Regions from separate parts of the Neobacillus sp. GCM10023253 genome, predicted to be linked through region 3. Evidence: predicted binding sites of a transcription regulator. Region 3 holds the regulator's gene; each other region holds the start of a gene.
What was found. The regulator Rex, encoded in region 3, represses fermentation and respiration genes when NADH is low (regulators of the CRP and FNR family bind a similar motif). The targets are predictions, from matches to a motif close to TTGTGAAATATTTCACAA.
Positions count from the first base shown of each region.

Region 1 (4,728 bases), on a different contig from region 3:
GTAATTTCTCACACAGAAGTTAATATATGACGATTGTTAAAAAATGTGCATACTTTTTTGTAAAATTTGTCTATTCCGAACAGGAGTTTTCACTTGAAATTATGGTATTATTTTCTAAAGAATAGAGGGTCATAAAGGAGGTAGCTTGAATGGTTGAATCTTGGAAAATAGCTGAAATTAGGGAAACCCTAACTAAGCGTGTAATATCCCTCCCTGATGGTTCGTCTGTACCGATTTTAGGGCAGGGAACCTGGAATATGGGCGAAAATAGCCGTACAAAAGAGCAGGAAGTAAAAGCCCTTCAGCTTGGCATTGAACTCGGAATGACGTTAATTGATACAGCGGAAATGTATGGAAATGGCGGTGCGGAGCGAGTTGTCGGTGAAGCGATAAAAGGACTCAGGGATAGAGTGTTTCTGGTCTCCAAGGTCTATCCTCATAACGCCGGAAAAAATAAAATCGCCGAAGCCTGTGAACACAGTTTAAGACGGCTGCAATCAGATCATTTGGATTTGTACCTTTTACATTGGCGGGGCCAGATTCCACTTGAGGAAACCATCGAGGGGATGGAGAAACTTAAAATAGAAGGAAAAATTCTGCGCTGGGGTGTTTCCAACTTTGACACAGAAGATATGGATGAATTAGTTGCCTCCTCAAACGGGACAAATTGTATCACCAATCAGGTACTATACCACCTAGGCTCACGAGGGAGTGAATTTGATTTGCTGCCGTGGCAAAAGCAGCATCAAATGCCCATAATGGCCTATAGCCCAATCGCCCAGGGAGGTTCCTTAAGAAGACAGCTGCTGCGTGATTCTACCATTCTGGATATTGCCCGCAGTCACAATGTGCAGCCCTTGCAGATTGTGCTAGCCTGGTGTATCCGTTCCAATCAGGTGATTGCCATTCCAAAAGCTGTCCAACCGGAACACGTCATGCAAAATGCGGCGGCTGCTTGTATTGAACTAACAACAGAGGAATTAGCTAGACTTGACGAGGTTTTCCCTGCTCCCGCCAGAAAAGTTCCTCTTGATATTATTTAAAAACGTAAAATGCCAGGCAGCTTTCCTTTTTCGGATGCCGACTGGCATTTTTTCTATTATTTATGATGTCTGAACCGTGCCTCTGCCAAAACCATCTTTCTACTAAATGGTTTTATATTTAATTTCTCCCTTAGTGTTGACACCATCACGGAGCTGATCAGCCAAAAAAGGAGACCGAGCAGCATGCTTAGCGGCCAATTATGAGTCAGTTTTAAGAACAGCCAGACGGTCGCTGCGCATATGATGCCGCCAATCATGCCATAGACTGAACCACCCGCAATTTTCGCTGCGTTCTTCGTTCCGGAAGTAACCCCTGCCATTAAGACGGCCGTAATCATCACAGCAGGAAACGCGGCGAATATTCCCCCTAGGATTTCCCACGGTGAAACTACAATTATTAAATAACTGGCCATTACGGCGGCCCCGCCAAGTAAAAAACGCAAAAGTAAATCTTTTGTCATTGTTAACACCCTTTCCTAATTGACCGTGATGGCCACCACTACGATTGAAACTGCAAGCCAGCAACCTAACGCCTCGATGAGTCCTTTTTTCCATCCATGTTTTTTTAAAAGGAGTACAGCCATAATGGCCACGAGTATATTAATTCCCATCCCAACCATGGCTCCTTGTGAGAGAATTATAGATTGGGAAACAAGAGCTTCGCCTTTCAAATCCAAACCCGCTGTAAGTAATGCCGCTAAAAATACGGCAGGAAAAGCGGCAAATATTCCTCCTGCCTTTTCGCCCAATCTTCTTGCCACAATCGTCGAAGCAACGACTGCTAAGCCTCCTAAAATAAATCTGATAAGTAATGCACTAATGGAAAGTCCGCCCATTGTAATCACCTGTCCATATTACATTTATTTGTGAATAATTTCACATATTTACTTGATATGTTTATTCTACTCCTTTTTATCCTCAGCTCATGTGAACATTTCATTAACATTTTTGAAGCGCTATCAAGTTCTAAATAGGTACCAAAAGCAAAACGACCGAATGCTTGAAAAATTCGGTCGCTCAAAATACGGGGTTTAGTTTACATAATATAGTTAAATATGTTATAGCCATTCATCCGGAACCGAACTATTATCAGCGATTGCAAAGGCTGCTTCTGTTATGGCCGCCGCTAACGTATTGCCCGTTTCGCATGCATCATTAAAACAAGCTTGGCAGGCACCGTCTGTTTTATATGTAAACCCCAACTCTTTCAATTTTTCAACGATTAGCATCGCGTGCTCAAGGTTTTGCTCGGGTTGAAACTCGTCTACAGGTATGAAAATTCCCTTTTCAAAATCATACCAGCGATCCCATCTATTTAACTTCCAGCCTAGTATTCTGCGCGCAATTATTTCAGTTTTGTTCATAGCCACATTACTCCCCTATCCTCAATAGATTTTCCTATTTTACCATTTTCATATTCAGAAGCCTGTATCAATTTTCACACATACTAAATTGATTTTGACAATTTATTAACTGTCCTAAAGGCCTTAATATACTGCAAGTGAATATACGTATTTATCACTACCCGAGTTACACTCACATACTTTATTTATGATAAATTTTTTAAAACAACAATATGAACTCAAAAATAAATCAGAATGGAGAAAGGGATGGAGGTATGGAGATGAAAGGTCAGCACCTCATCGTGGATGCCTACGATTGTCGGGCGGAGCTCTTAAATAACGCTGATGAATTAAAAACCCTGATGCTTGATACCCTCAGGGAGCTGGAATTGGAAATTCTGCTTGCTTGCTTCCATTCCTTTTCACCTCAAGGAGTAACGGGAATCATCGCGATTTCGACTTCCCATTTTTCCATTCATACCTGGCCCGAATACGGGTATGCAGCCTTTGATTTATATACCTGCTCCCCTCAGGATACCTGGCCAGTCTTAAGAAAATTCCTTAGAAAAATCGGTGCCGGGCGGGCCACCGCTATTGAAATTGAAAGAGGATTGGAAAGGCAGGTTTCTCCTATATATTCAAAAGAGCCACATCCGAGGCTGACAGCCAGCAGGCGCCCGGGAAATGCATGGGACATGAAAATTCTTAAGGAAATCAAGAATGGCGGGCACCATATCCTTTACCAGGGTTCGAGTGAGCGCAATGACATTTTGCTTGTCGAGGCAAAGGACCTGCGATTGTACCTAAATGAAGAATTCCAGTTTTCTTCGCTGGATGAAAGACATTACCACGAGGCATTGGTCCTGCCAGCAATGGAACTCGCAAAATCAAGGAAACGGGTGCTGATTTTAGGGGGTGGGGATGGCCTTGCTGTTAGGGAGGTCATCAAATATCATGATGTAGTTCATATCGACCTTGTTGAAATTGACCCGATGATTATTAAGCTGGCGGCAAATGAACCGGCATTTGTTGATGTGAATGAGGGTTCGTTAAAGGATAACCGCCTGCAGATGCATATTATGGATGCGAAGCAGTACTTACTGGGAAAAATGAAGGGATATGACGTCATCATTATTGATTTTCCAGATCCCGTCGACCCTGAAACCAGCTTATTATACACGAAAGAGTTATATGAGCATGTTGGATGGCACTTAAACCCCGAAGGAGTCATCGCTTGTCAGGCCACTTCCCCGGGAGACAATCCACGAGTTTATTGGAGTATCGCTAAAACATTGCAGGCTGCAGGCTTCAAAACGGAGGCCTTTTATTCAGTGGTGCCATCATTCGGAATGTGGGGATTCCACATGGCGCAACGCGGGAATTTTGTGAAAAAATGGCCAAAAATCTCGGTTCACCATGAAGCTATAGAGGCAAACGTGGAACCCTTGTTTCACCTGCCGCCAAAGTTCCACCCGCCCAATACCGGCTTGATTATAAACAGCAGAAATAACCTTAAGTTGCATGAACTTTATCAGCAAGAAATGGGGAATATTTAATGCTGGGAATAAAAAAATGCGATTGACATCATCTGCAATCGCATTTCTTATTTTTGGCTGCAATCGAACTATCATTCTTTGAACGGAATAGGTAATTACCGATTGGCACTCGTCAGTATTCCTCAAACATCTTTATGGCTGTGTCGGCTGAGTTGGTTCATACGCAATCCGCCATTTTTTATTGGCGATTTCTTTAAGGCCTCTGCGAATCATTAAGAAAACGACAACCCATGAAGAAACCATAAGAAAGATATGTCCGAATGGGGACATGCCTTTAATCGGTGTATCCCATAAAGCGTGCATCGCTACGACCAGAAGGAAAACAAATAAAAAGTACGGCTTAACCAATAGTGAAAAATCGAATTTTTGATCGCCTTGTGCTTTGCAGAAAGCCCCACCTGTCAATGCCGCCCAGGCCACATGCCCGCCGGGAGCTAAAACACTGCGCCAGAGAATCGTCGTATAAAGGTGTTCGAAACTCCCTCCTGTTAACAGGCTTCTTAACGCATAGCCTGCTGTTTCAAACGCGGCAAAGCCTGCTCCCACTGCTGCCCCCACCAAAAGCCCATTTAGCATGTACCTGTATTTGTGGTTTCGAACAAACCAGATAACAGTCATCACTTTGGCCACTTCCTCCACAATACCAATTGTGATGGGGTTGATGTTGTTTTTTACAAGATTAAAAAACACTAGTGCAACCAGCATCGAGAGGATGCCGCCAATCAAGACCACATAAATGACCCTATAAAAAGCAATATTTTGCGGTGCATTCATTTCCCAGAAGAA
Region 1 is NZ_JBHSHV010000015.1:142,170-146,897, reverse strand. It holds gene ACFPA1_RS19320 (aldo/keto reductase) at 150-1,043, shown strand; gene ACFPA1_RS19315 (DUF3147 family protein) at 1,100-1,504, opposite strand; gene ACFPA1_RS19310 (DUF3147 family protein) at 1,520-1,879, opposite strand; gene ACFPA1_RS19305 (BC1872 family protein) at 2,102-2,407, opposite strand; gene speD (adenosylmethionine decarboxylase) at 2,668-3,942, shown strand; gene ACFPA1_RS19295 (PrsW family glutamic-type intramembrane protease) at 4,075-4,728, opposite strand, start outside.
Region 1: ACFPA1_RS19310 (DUF3147 family protein) is a predicted target of Rex. The motif match lies at 1,908-1,925, and genes of this name have one in related genera.

Region 2 (4,728 bases), on a different contig from region 3:
CATACTGGGTTTGCCTTGTGCCAAATGAGCTCATCGTCAGGTCCCAGGCTAATCGAAAAAGCTTGACGCGGTCCTCGGCATTTTTTCTAGAGCCTTGCAGATAGGATTCCAAATCCTGTTTTATAGGGGAATTAAAGTCCTTTTCAGTCGGCAAGGTAACCATTCCACTCGCGCCAATTAATTGAATGATTTCGCTGAATCTAGGATAAATTTTTGGAAAGACATTGCTAGCGACTTTAAGAGGAATGAGGCTTGGTCTCATATAACCCCACTCATCCAATTCCGCCTCTTCCTCAGATTTGAGCAGCAGCGCCCTCATCGTTTCAAGTCCGATGATGATTTCTGAAAGTTTTTCTTGAATATGCTGATATCCGCAAACATTGATTGTATCCGAAAGGGACTCGGCAAGTCCCAATAGAAATTCTGTTTTCACAACCTGTCTAGTGATGGCCTGGTGGTAGGCGTGATGGTAGAATGAGCTTTTCTCCATGAATTCATTTGCTGCATCGACATTTTCGTAAAAAAAGACTCTCTCCCACGGGACCACCACATTATCAAAGACTAAAATCGTATCCATTTCTTCGTAACGCGAGCTGAGCGGATAATCAAAGGCAGACTCACCGCCTACAAACGACTCCCTGCAAAGAAATTTAAGTCCTTTCGTATCAGAAGGGATGGAAAATGCATAGGCATCCGCGTCATTTGTCACTCCGCCGGCTGAATAAACTAGGACTTCATCAGTTAAACCGCCTTGGGTCGCTAACAGGCGAGCCCCCTTGATAATAATTCCCTTTTCGTTTTTCCCGACGATTTTGGCGGCAATTGGTTCTTTCGATTTTTCAAAGTTGATTTGCGACCGGTTAACCTGAGGAGTTATGAAGGTGTGGGTAAACGAGAGATCTTGATTCCTTGCCCTTTCATAGAGGGAAATAATATTTTCCGGAAAGCAATTCTCACTCCCTTTTAAAAATAAGGCGGAGGAGGCAAAGGCCATAACGACTGAATTCATATAATCCGGACTTCTACCCATCAGCCCATTGGTATGCCTGGCCCAAATTTCGATCATGGTCCGCCTTCTTTTTAAATCCTCTTTCGTCCGTGGCTGTAAATAGGATAGCCCAATCCGCTCTTCCGTCTCATCGGATAAAAAGGTTAGCTTTTCTTTCAGGGTCAAATCAAACTGAAAATCATATAAAGATGCTTTGCTTTGAAGAAGGCCTCTAAATGCAGGATGTTCAGAAATTTTCCCTTCCAACCGTTCTCCATCCAGCCAAATTTCCTTGTTTAAACGATCCATACGTTCGATAAATTCTTTTCCGTTAATTGCTCCCATTTGACCACTCCCTAAAATATGGAGCATTAAAAAGTTTTGTAATTTATTTTATTGGGAAAGTGTTTGTCCTGCATGGGTTATCCAAACAATTGGACTAATTTGGGTATAAATGGAAATTAATATGGGTAATTATTCAAAAATAGGAACAAAGTGGTGCATAAAAAGATTGTAATAAGGACTTTAGTAGAATGTCTACAGTCCCTTTAAAATAATATAATGAAAATTGAGAAAAAGAGAAAGGGAGAGGTTGAAACGATGAAGAAGAAGATTTTTGGAAGCGCTTTATCCGTTGCTTTGGGAGCATCCGTTATATTTAGCGGAGGGATTTCAAAAAGCAGTGCTGCACCTGTGAACAAGGAGTACATAGTAATTTTTAAGGATCAATCCCAGCTTCCTGCAGGATATGAAAAAATGATCAAGGACGCCGGCGGAAAAGTGACAGGGAAGTTGGATAAGCTGGGGGCTGTTGAAGTAAGTTCAACGAATACTGCGTTTCTAGATAAGGTGAAAAAATCGAGTCTTGTTTTGGATGCAGGGGTTGAGAAAATTGTGTATCCGGAAAAACCAGCTTATCAGGAAGCAGTTGAGCCAGGGGATATTTCCAACGCTGATTTGTATAATCAGAATCAATGGGATATCAAGCAAGTGACAAATAATGGCGCCTCTTGGAGTTTGCCGGGCGGTACAGGTAAACCTGTTTCAGGAAATGATATTGTTGTAGCTGTCGTTGATACTGGAATCGATTATAATCATCCTGATATAAAGGATAATTATGCCTACGGTAAATCATTTGTACCGGGTTATACAGATGCAATGGATGAAGATGGCCATGGCACGCATGTTGCCGGATCGATTGCTGGCAAGGGAAGAATCTTAGGAATAGGACCTGATCTGAAAGTAGCAGCCTACCGTGTCTTTGGGCCAACTGGCGGTGCTGAAACTGCCCATATTGCTGAGGCTCTGATGACAGCAGCGGACGACAATGTGGATGTTGTCAATATGTCCCTTGGCGGTTATGACTGGTTCCAAGATCCAGAGTATGCTACAAAAGATGTTGTGGCAGATGTTCGATTATTTAACAGGGCTATCCAATATGCTATCCAAAAAGGGGTAACAGTTGTTGGTTCTGCTGGTAATAATGGGGTGGATATTAGCAGTCCAGGACAATTAGCTGGTGACGACAATGGTTCTGTTCACAGAAGCCCTAGCAGTCAAACTATGATTCGGGTTTCAGCGGGTGGAGCTCTAAAAAATCTAACATTCTATTCTAATTACGGGGTAGGAAAAATTGATGTAATGGCACCTGGCGGAGATTTAGGTCCTAATTATGATCCAGCCACAAAAACCGGAAGAGACAACTCATACCTTTGTTTTAGTTCTGTACCACTTTATGACAAACAAGGTAACTTTTTAGAGCATGGCTATGCTTGGTATGCCGGCACTTCAATGGCCGCACCAAAAACAGCTGCCTTAGCGGGAGTGATCATCGCGAAGTACGGAAAAGACGTTCTTAAACCTGTGCAGGTAAAACAAATCATTCAGTCTTCAGCAGAAGATGTATTCAAACCAGGTTATGATGAAAAGGCTGGATTTGGATTAATCAATGCGGTTAGCGCATTAAATCAATAAAAAACAAAGCAAAGAAGCGATCGGTCGTGATCGCTTCTTTGCTTTGTTTTTTCACTACAGTGAATCTGAATTTTTTAAATAGAAACATAAATGTGAAGGGATTTTAAGGGTGCTTTTCCATAATCCTCAATCTACCCGCTAACCAATATTAAAAATATATTAAAAAAGCAAATGTATAGACCCTACTTTTACAAAATGTCGAATTCTTTTTGAACATTTAGTGACAAATCTTCCGAATGGGTGTCTTTTAATAATGTTTGGTATTAAGATAGTTACTAATTGATGTGATGTAAATCACAAACAAAAAATTTTTTTAACATGATATTTTTTAAATAAAAGAAAGGGGTACTAGCATGAAAGTAAAATCGGCATTATTACTGCTTGTTTTAACTATTGCCACAGTGCTAACAGGATGTGAACCACTCATGGTTCTTGATCCTAAAGGGCCGCAAGCCGAAAGGCAAGCCCATGATATTTTGTTATCCATTGGGATCATGTCGTTCATTGTAATTGTAGTTTTCGCTATTTTGATTTATGTGCTAATTAAGTATCGTGCCTCAAAGGCAAGCCCAGATTATGAACCGCCTCACATTGAAGGAAATAAATGGGTTGAGCTAATTTGCGTCGGTATTCCTGTCATTATTGTCACTTACTTTTCAATCGTTTCTGTTCAAAGTAACAATATTGTCGAAGCAAAACCAATAAAATATCAGGATAAAGATCCTTTAGTCATTTATGCATCCTCATCTGACTGGAAATGGCATTTTAGTTATCCAGAACAAAATATTGAAACTGTCAACTATTTGTATATTCCAACAGACCGGCCGATTGAATTTAAGCTTTATTCCTACGGACCAATCACTAGCTTCTGGATTCCACAACTTGGCGGTCAAAAATACGCTATGTCCGATATGGTGACGACACTGCACTTAGCTGCAGATGAACCGGGTGAAATGATGGGCCGTAATGCGAACTTCAGCGGTAAAGGTACTGCTGAAAATACGTTTAATGTTACAGCAATGTCTGAAAAGGATTTCGATAAATGGGTAAAAGACGTTAAGAAAACGGCAAAACCTTTATCAGAGAAAAAATTTGATGAGTTATTAAAGCCAGGACACCTTGGACAAATGACTTTTACAGGGACTCATTTAAAATTTAGTCCAGCACCAGAACACGATCACAGTCCTTCCGCAAAACCAGAGAAAGGTCAAACTGACCACTCAAAAATGGAAATGGATATGGATATGTCAGATCACCAAAATCATGAGTAATTGTGAACGGGTTAATGAAACGAATTATTGAAAAAATTAATCTCTCGAAAGGAGTTAATAAAGGATGGAGTTCTTTGAACGTTTTGCCATACCAAATCCAAGTCTTGCAATCTATGCATCTATGGTAGCGATTGGCCTAACAGTGGTTGCCATTATTGCAGGCCTAACCTATTTCAAAAAATGGGGATATTTATGGCGCGAATGGTTAACAACAGTTGATCATAAACGGATTGGAATTATGTATTTACTCTCTGCCTTAATTATGTTATTCCGCGGCGGCGTGGACGCGATTATGCTGCGTGCCCAGTTGGCTGTACCTGATAATAAACTGCTAGATCCACAGCATTATAATGAAGTTTTCTCAACACACGGGGTTATCATGGTCATGTTTATGGCAATGCCATTCATCTTTGCTTTCATGAACTATGTGGTTCCATTACAAATTGGCGCCCGTGACGTAGCCTTCCCAAGATTGAACGCATTAAGCTTCTGGCT
Region 2 is NZ_JBHSHV010000003.1:460,515-465,242, forward strand. It holds gene hpaB (4-hydroxyphenylacetate 3-monooxygenase, oxygenase component) at 1-1,333, opposite strand, end outside; gene ACFPA1_RS02665 (S8 family peptidase) at 1,589-2,962, shown strand; gene qoxA (cytochrome aa3 quinol oxidase subunit II) at 3,316-4,233, shown strand; gene qoxB (cytochrome aa3 quinol oxidase subunit I) at 4,298-4,728, shown strand, end outside.
Region 2: qoxA (cytochrome aa3 quinol oxidase subunit II) is a predicted target of Rex. The motif match lies at 3,245-3,262, and genes of this name have one in related genera.

Region 3 (4,728 bases):
TCATCGCCTAATGGCCGGTCCATGATTTCTATTTTTTCAAGCTTCTTCCTCCGGCTTTGCGCCCTCTTAGTAGTAGTGGCCCTTGCGATGTTGCGCTGGATGAAATCCTTTAAGGCGGCAATTTCCTCCTGCTGCTTTTCATAAACCTTCATGTCGCGTTCATAATTGGCCGCTTTCTGATCAAGATAAGAGCTATAATTTCCGGTAAATCGCTGAATTTGACGGCGCGATAGTTCATACACCTCTGTAACGACTTTATCCAAAAAATAGCGGTCATGCGAAACAATTAAAATAGCGCCAGCGTAGCCCTGCAGATATTGCTCAAGCCAGGAAAGGGTTTCGATATCCAAGTGGTTGGTAGGCTCGTCCAGAATTAAAATATCAGGTCTTGTCAGCAGCAGCTTGCCGAGCGCAAGACGCGTTTTTTGTCCGCCGCTTAGACTTGAAATCATTAACGTAGTATCAGAAAAATTTAATCCATGCAAGACAGAGCGGATATCGGCTTCATACTGATAGCCGCCCTGCTCTTTAAATTGAACTTGCAGTTCATCATATTCCTTTAATACCTTTTCATATTTTCCTGGGTCCCCGAAAACAGCAGGATTGGCCATTTGTTCTTCCAGCTTCCGGAGCGATTTTTCCATCGCCTGAAGATGCTCGAAAACCGTCAGCATTTCCTCCCAGATGGACAAATGGGACTCTAAACCCGTATTTTGCGCCAAATAACCAATGGTAGCATCCTTTGGTTTAATGATTTCGCCGCCGTCATAGCCCATTTCTCCGGCGATTATTTTCAATAATGTTGATTTCCCAGCTCCGTTACGGCCGACTAAAGCAACACGGTCACGGGATTGTAATTCCAGTTTTATATTCGATAAAATAAGTTCAGCACCATAATATTTTTGTAGTTGGTTAACCTGTAATAAAATCATCTTTTTCACCTCTATTACCTTACGACTAGTGTACCGTATTACCCGGAAGTCGGCAATGAAGTGAAATTTTTTAATGGAATGATAAAAAAATATACTGTTAGTTCAAAGTTTCACACACATAGACAAAAAAATAATGTATTATTTTTTGTAGGAGGATTTTCTTTATGGCTGAATTTACTCATTTTAATGAAGAAGGCCGGGCCAAGATGGTCGATGTCAGCGATAAGCCGGAAACGGCACGCACGGCGATAGCCCAGTCAAGCATATCCGTATGCACTGAAATTTATGAAAAAATTACAAACCACGAAATGAAAAAGGGCGATGTCTTAGCAGTTGCCCAGGTTGCTGCAGTGATGGCAGCGAAAAAGACATGGGATATCATTCCAATGTGCCACCCGATTCCATTGACAGGTATCAATATTAGTTTTTCGTGGGAGCAGGCCGGGCAGGAACAATATACACTGCATATTGCTGCATCAGTGAAAACCAAAGGCAGTACGGGGGTTGAGATGGAAGCGCTAACAGCCGCCTCTGTTTGTGCCCTGACCGTCTATGATATGTGTAAGGCAGTTGATAAAGGGATGGTGATTGGACCAACCTTTCTGGTGGAAAAAACCGGCGGCAAAAACGGTGATTTTAGAAGAGAAATCTAATATATCCATTAAAATTGAAGGGTGGGAGAAATATGTCCAATGAAACGATGAAAATACCACAGGCAACAGCAAAGCGTCTGCCCTTATATTATCGATTTTTACAAAACCTTCATTCTTCTGGCAAGCAGAGGGTGTCATCTGCAGAATTGAGTGAAGCAGTAAAGGTGGACTCGGCCACTATTCGCAGGGATTTCTCTTATTTCGGGGCCCTTGGGAAAAAGGGGTACGGCTATAACGTAAACTATTTGTTATCGTTTTTCCGGAAAACACTTGATCAAGATGAATTAACAAAGGTAGCGTTAATCGGGGTGGGTAATCTCGGCACAGCCTTTTTACACTACAATTTTTTAAAAAATAATAATACAAAAATCGCTTGTGCCTTCGATGTGGACCCCGGAAAAATTGGCGGTTCGATAGGCGATGTTCCCGTTTATTCGATGGACGATATAGAACAGTATTTGATTGAGGAAAATATTTCGGTGGCGATTTTGACGGTGCCGGCCCCGGTTGCACAGCAGATTACAGACAAGCTTGTGAAAACGAATGTAAAAGGGATTTTAAACTTTACACCAGCGAGACTGAATGTACCTTCATCGATCCGCGTGCATCATATTGACCTGGCGGTGGAGCTGCAATCACTTGTTTACTTTTTAAAGCATTATCCAAACCACGAAGTAGAAGAATAAATAATCAATGGGCTTCTCGCCAAAATGGTGAGAGGCCCATTTTTCGTTTGGAAACATTTTTCCTAAACAGATCACTATACAAAGGGAGTTGAAGCGGGTAAAATGATTACACGAGTAATTATCGTAATCCAATAGGAAAGGTTGGAATTAAAATGACAGAAAAAGTTCGTTCAATCCCACGGCCGCTTGTGAAAACAAACCAGTGGACGATTGTTTTAAGTGTTGTGTTAACATGGTTATCCGGACAGGAATGGTTTTTGTTAGTGCCGTTTGTTGCCGGTATGTCTGGTCTTTTATTCGGATTTAATCCGATTATGCAAATAGCAAAACTATTTTTAAGAAAGGACCCAAAGGCTTATATCCCTGAGGATTGGGAGCAGCAGCAATTTAATCAAAAAATTGCCGTATCGTGTTTGGGAATTGGATTTGTAGGATTCCTGCTGGGATGGAATGGTGTTGGCTATGTGTTCACGATTCTTGTCGCGGTGGCTGCCTTTGTGGCAATTCTAGGTTTTTGCATCGGATGCTTTATTTATTTTCAGTGGAACCAATACCGTTATAGAAGGGCGCAGCAATAAAGATATCTTTTTATGAGGTCTGATTAGTTCGGCCTTTTTTTTGTTTTCTACTTATATTTGACGCTGCCATATCCTTACATTTAAAATTAAATTGAAAATTATGAATTATCATTCATGAGGAGAGTGGCGTTTTTATGAAGCTTGTTTCCCAAGAGACAGAAGCGAAAGGAAAAAATTCTTACAGCTTTGATGAATTTCTCGAAAAACGTGACAACCTTGATTGGTATCGTGATGAACCGTTTTTACAAAAAGCGGTTAAGAAATTTACGGGTTCTCAGCACAGCCAAGTCCACGAAAAACTATTATCCTTTTCGCCAACAGTATCTGCAAAATGGAACCGGTTAGCTGAAAGAATTGCCAGGCCGGAAGTCCGCCCCTACATGCTTCACTTTGATGCTTTTAATAATCGGATTGACCGGATTGTCCGTCCTCAAGAAGTTCATCAATTAGAGAATGAAATTTTCGGAGAAGGTCTTTTTTCCAGAAATATGACACCTTGGGAAAGCTTTGTGAAAAGAATGCTAATTCACCAGCTGGGTGAGGCGGGAGTAACCTGTCCGCTTACTTGTACACATGGTTTAGTGGCTTTGCTTGACCAGTTTCCGGATGAGGATTATCCAGAACTTCAAGATATATTAAATCATACAAAAGAAGGGCTAAATGGCGAATTTGCCATTGGCGCTCAATTTATGACAGAAATCCAGGGTGGTTCTGATTTGCCGGCCAATGTTTTGGAAGCGGTTCCGGAAGGCAAGTGTTATCGTTTGTATGGGAATAAGTTTTTCTGTTCTGCGGCTCATGCCGATTATTCGGTGGTAACGGCAAAAATATCGGGAACTGACAAAGTTTCGACATTTATCGTACCATCCTGGCTTCCGGGGGATAAGGAGAAGGAGAAACGCAACGGGTACGAGATTAATCGGATCAAATGGAAGCTTGGCACAGCCGAGCTGCCAACAGGGGAGATTCAATATAAGGGGGCGCGCGCCTATCCAATCGGTCCAAAGGATAAGGGGATTGCAGTTGCAGTCGGAATTGTATTGACCTTGTCGCGGTTGGAAATTGGAATTGCCTGTGCTGGGTTTATGCTGAGGGCCTCTCGGGAGGCAAATTTGTACAGTGATTTCCGAAGTGTTTTTGGAAAGAAGGTAAAAGACTATCCACTCGCAGCAAGCAAGTTGAAACGACTCCAGCATGCCGCTGAGCGAACGACGGCGGGGGCATTCAAAATCTATAATCTTTTCTTGCAGCTGGATAAGCCGCTTAATCCAGGAATTAAATCGGACCATCCAATTGAAGTTAGGAAAAAGTTATTTAATCTGCGTGAACTTGTCTTGCTGCAGAAAATCTGTGCAACGAATGAGGGGGCGGAAATTTTACGGGAGGCTATCTCCGTGTTTGCTGGTCATGGAGTGATGGAGGAATTTTCGTCGCTGCCGCGTATCTTCCGCGATGTGGTCGTAAACGAACAGTGGGAGGGACCGCGTAATCTGCTTCTAACGCAAATCTACCGCGATTTGGCCAGGGTTTCTGATTGGTATTCACCTGCCGAGTTTGTGGCTAGCGTATTGGAAGGTGCACCGATAGAATCTATTAAAAAGTTCTCCGAACAGCTTGAAGACTTATTACAACGACCGGTTTTAGGAGAAGTAAGCGAGGCCTCGATGGAAGCCGCTGCCGAATGGGATTTATTCTGTGATTCATTCTTTAAAACTTATCAGCAGATTGCGCTAAAGGAAATCGAAGATTAATAAGAATGAGGCTGTTTAAATGTGACAGCCTCATTTTTTCATTTGCCCCTTATACTTAAAATGAAAAACAATCATCTTTAAGGCTGACCCAAAATCAAAGGTGGCGAGGATGACCAAAAGGTAGCTGA
Region 3 is NZ_JBHSHV010000011.1:4,612-9,339, forward strand. It holds gene ACFPA1_RS13765 (ABC-F family ATP-binding cassette domain-containing protein) at 1-932, opposite strand, end outside; gene moaC (cyclic pyranopterin monophosphate synthase MoaC) at 1,097-1,585, shown strand; gene ACFPA1_RS13775 (redox-sensing transcriptional repressor Rex) at 1,618-2,271, shown strand; gene ACFPA1_RS13780 (DUF4395 domain-containing protein) at 2,424-2,849, shown strand; gene ACFPA1_RS13785 (acyl-CoA dehydrogenase family protein) at 2,984-4,600, shown strand; gene ACFPA1_RS13790 (YdiK family protein) at 4,631-4,728, opposite strand, start outside.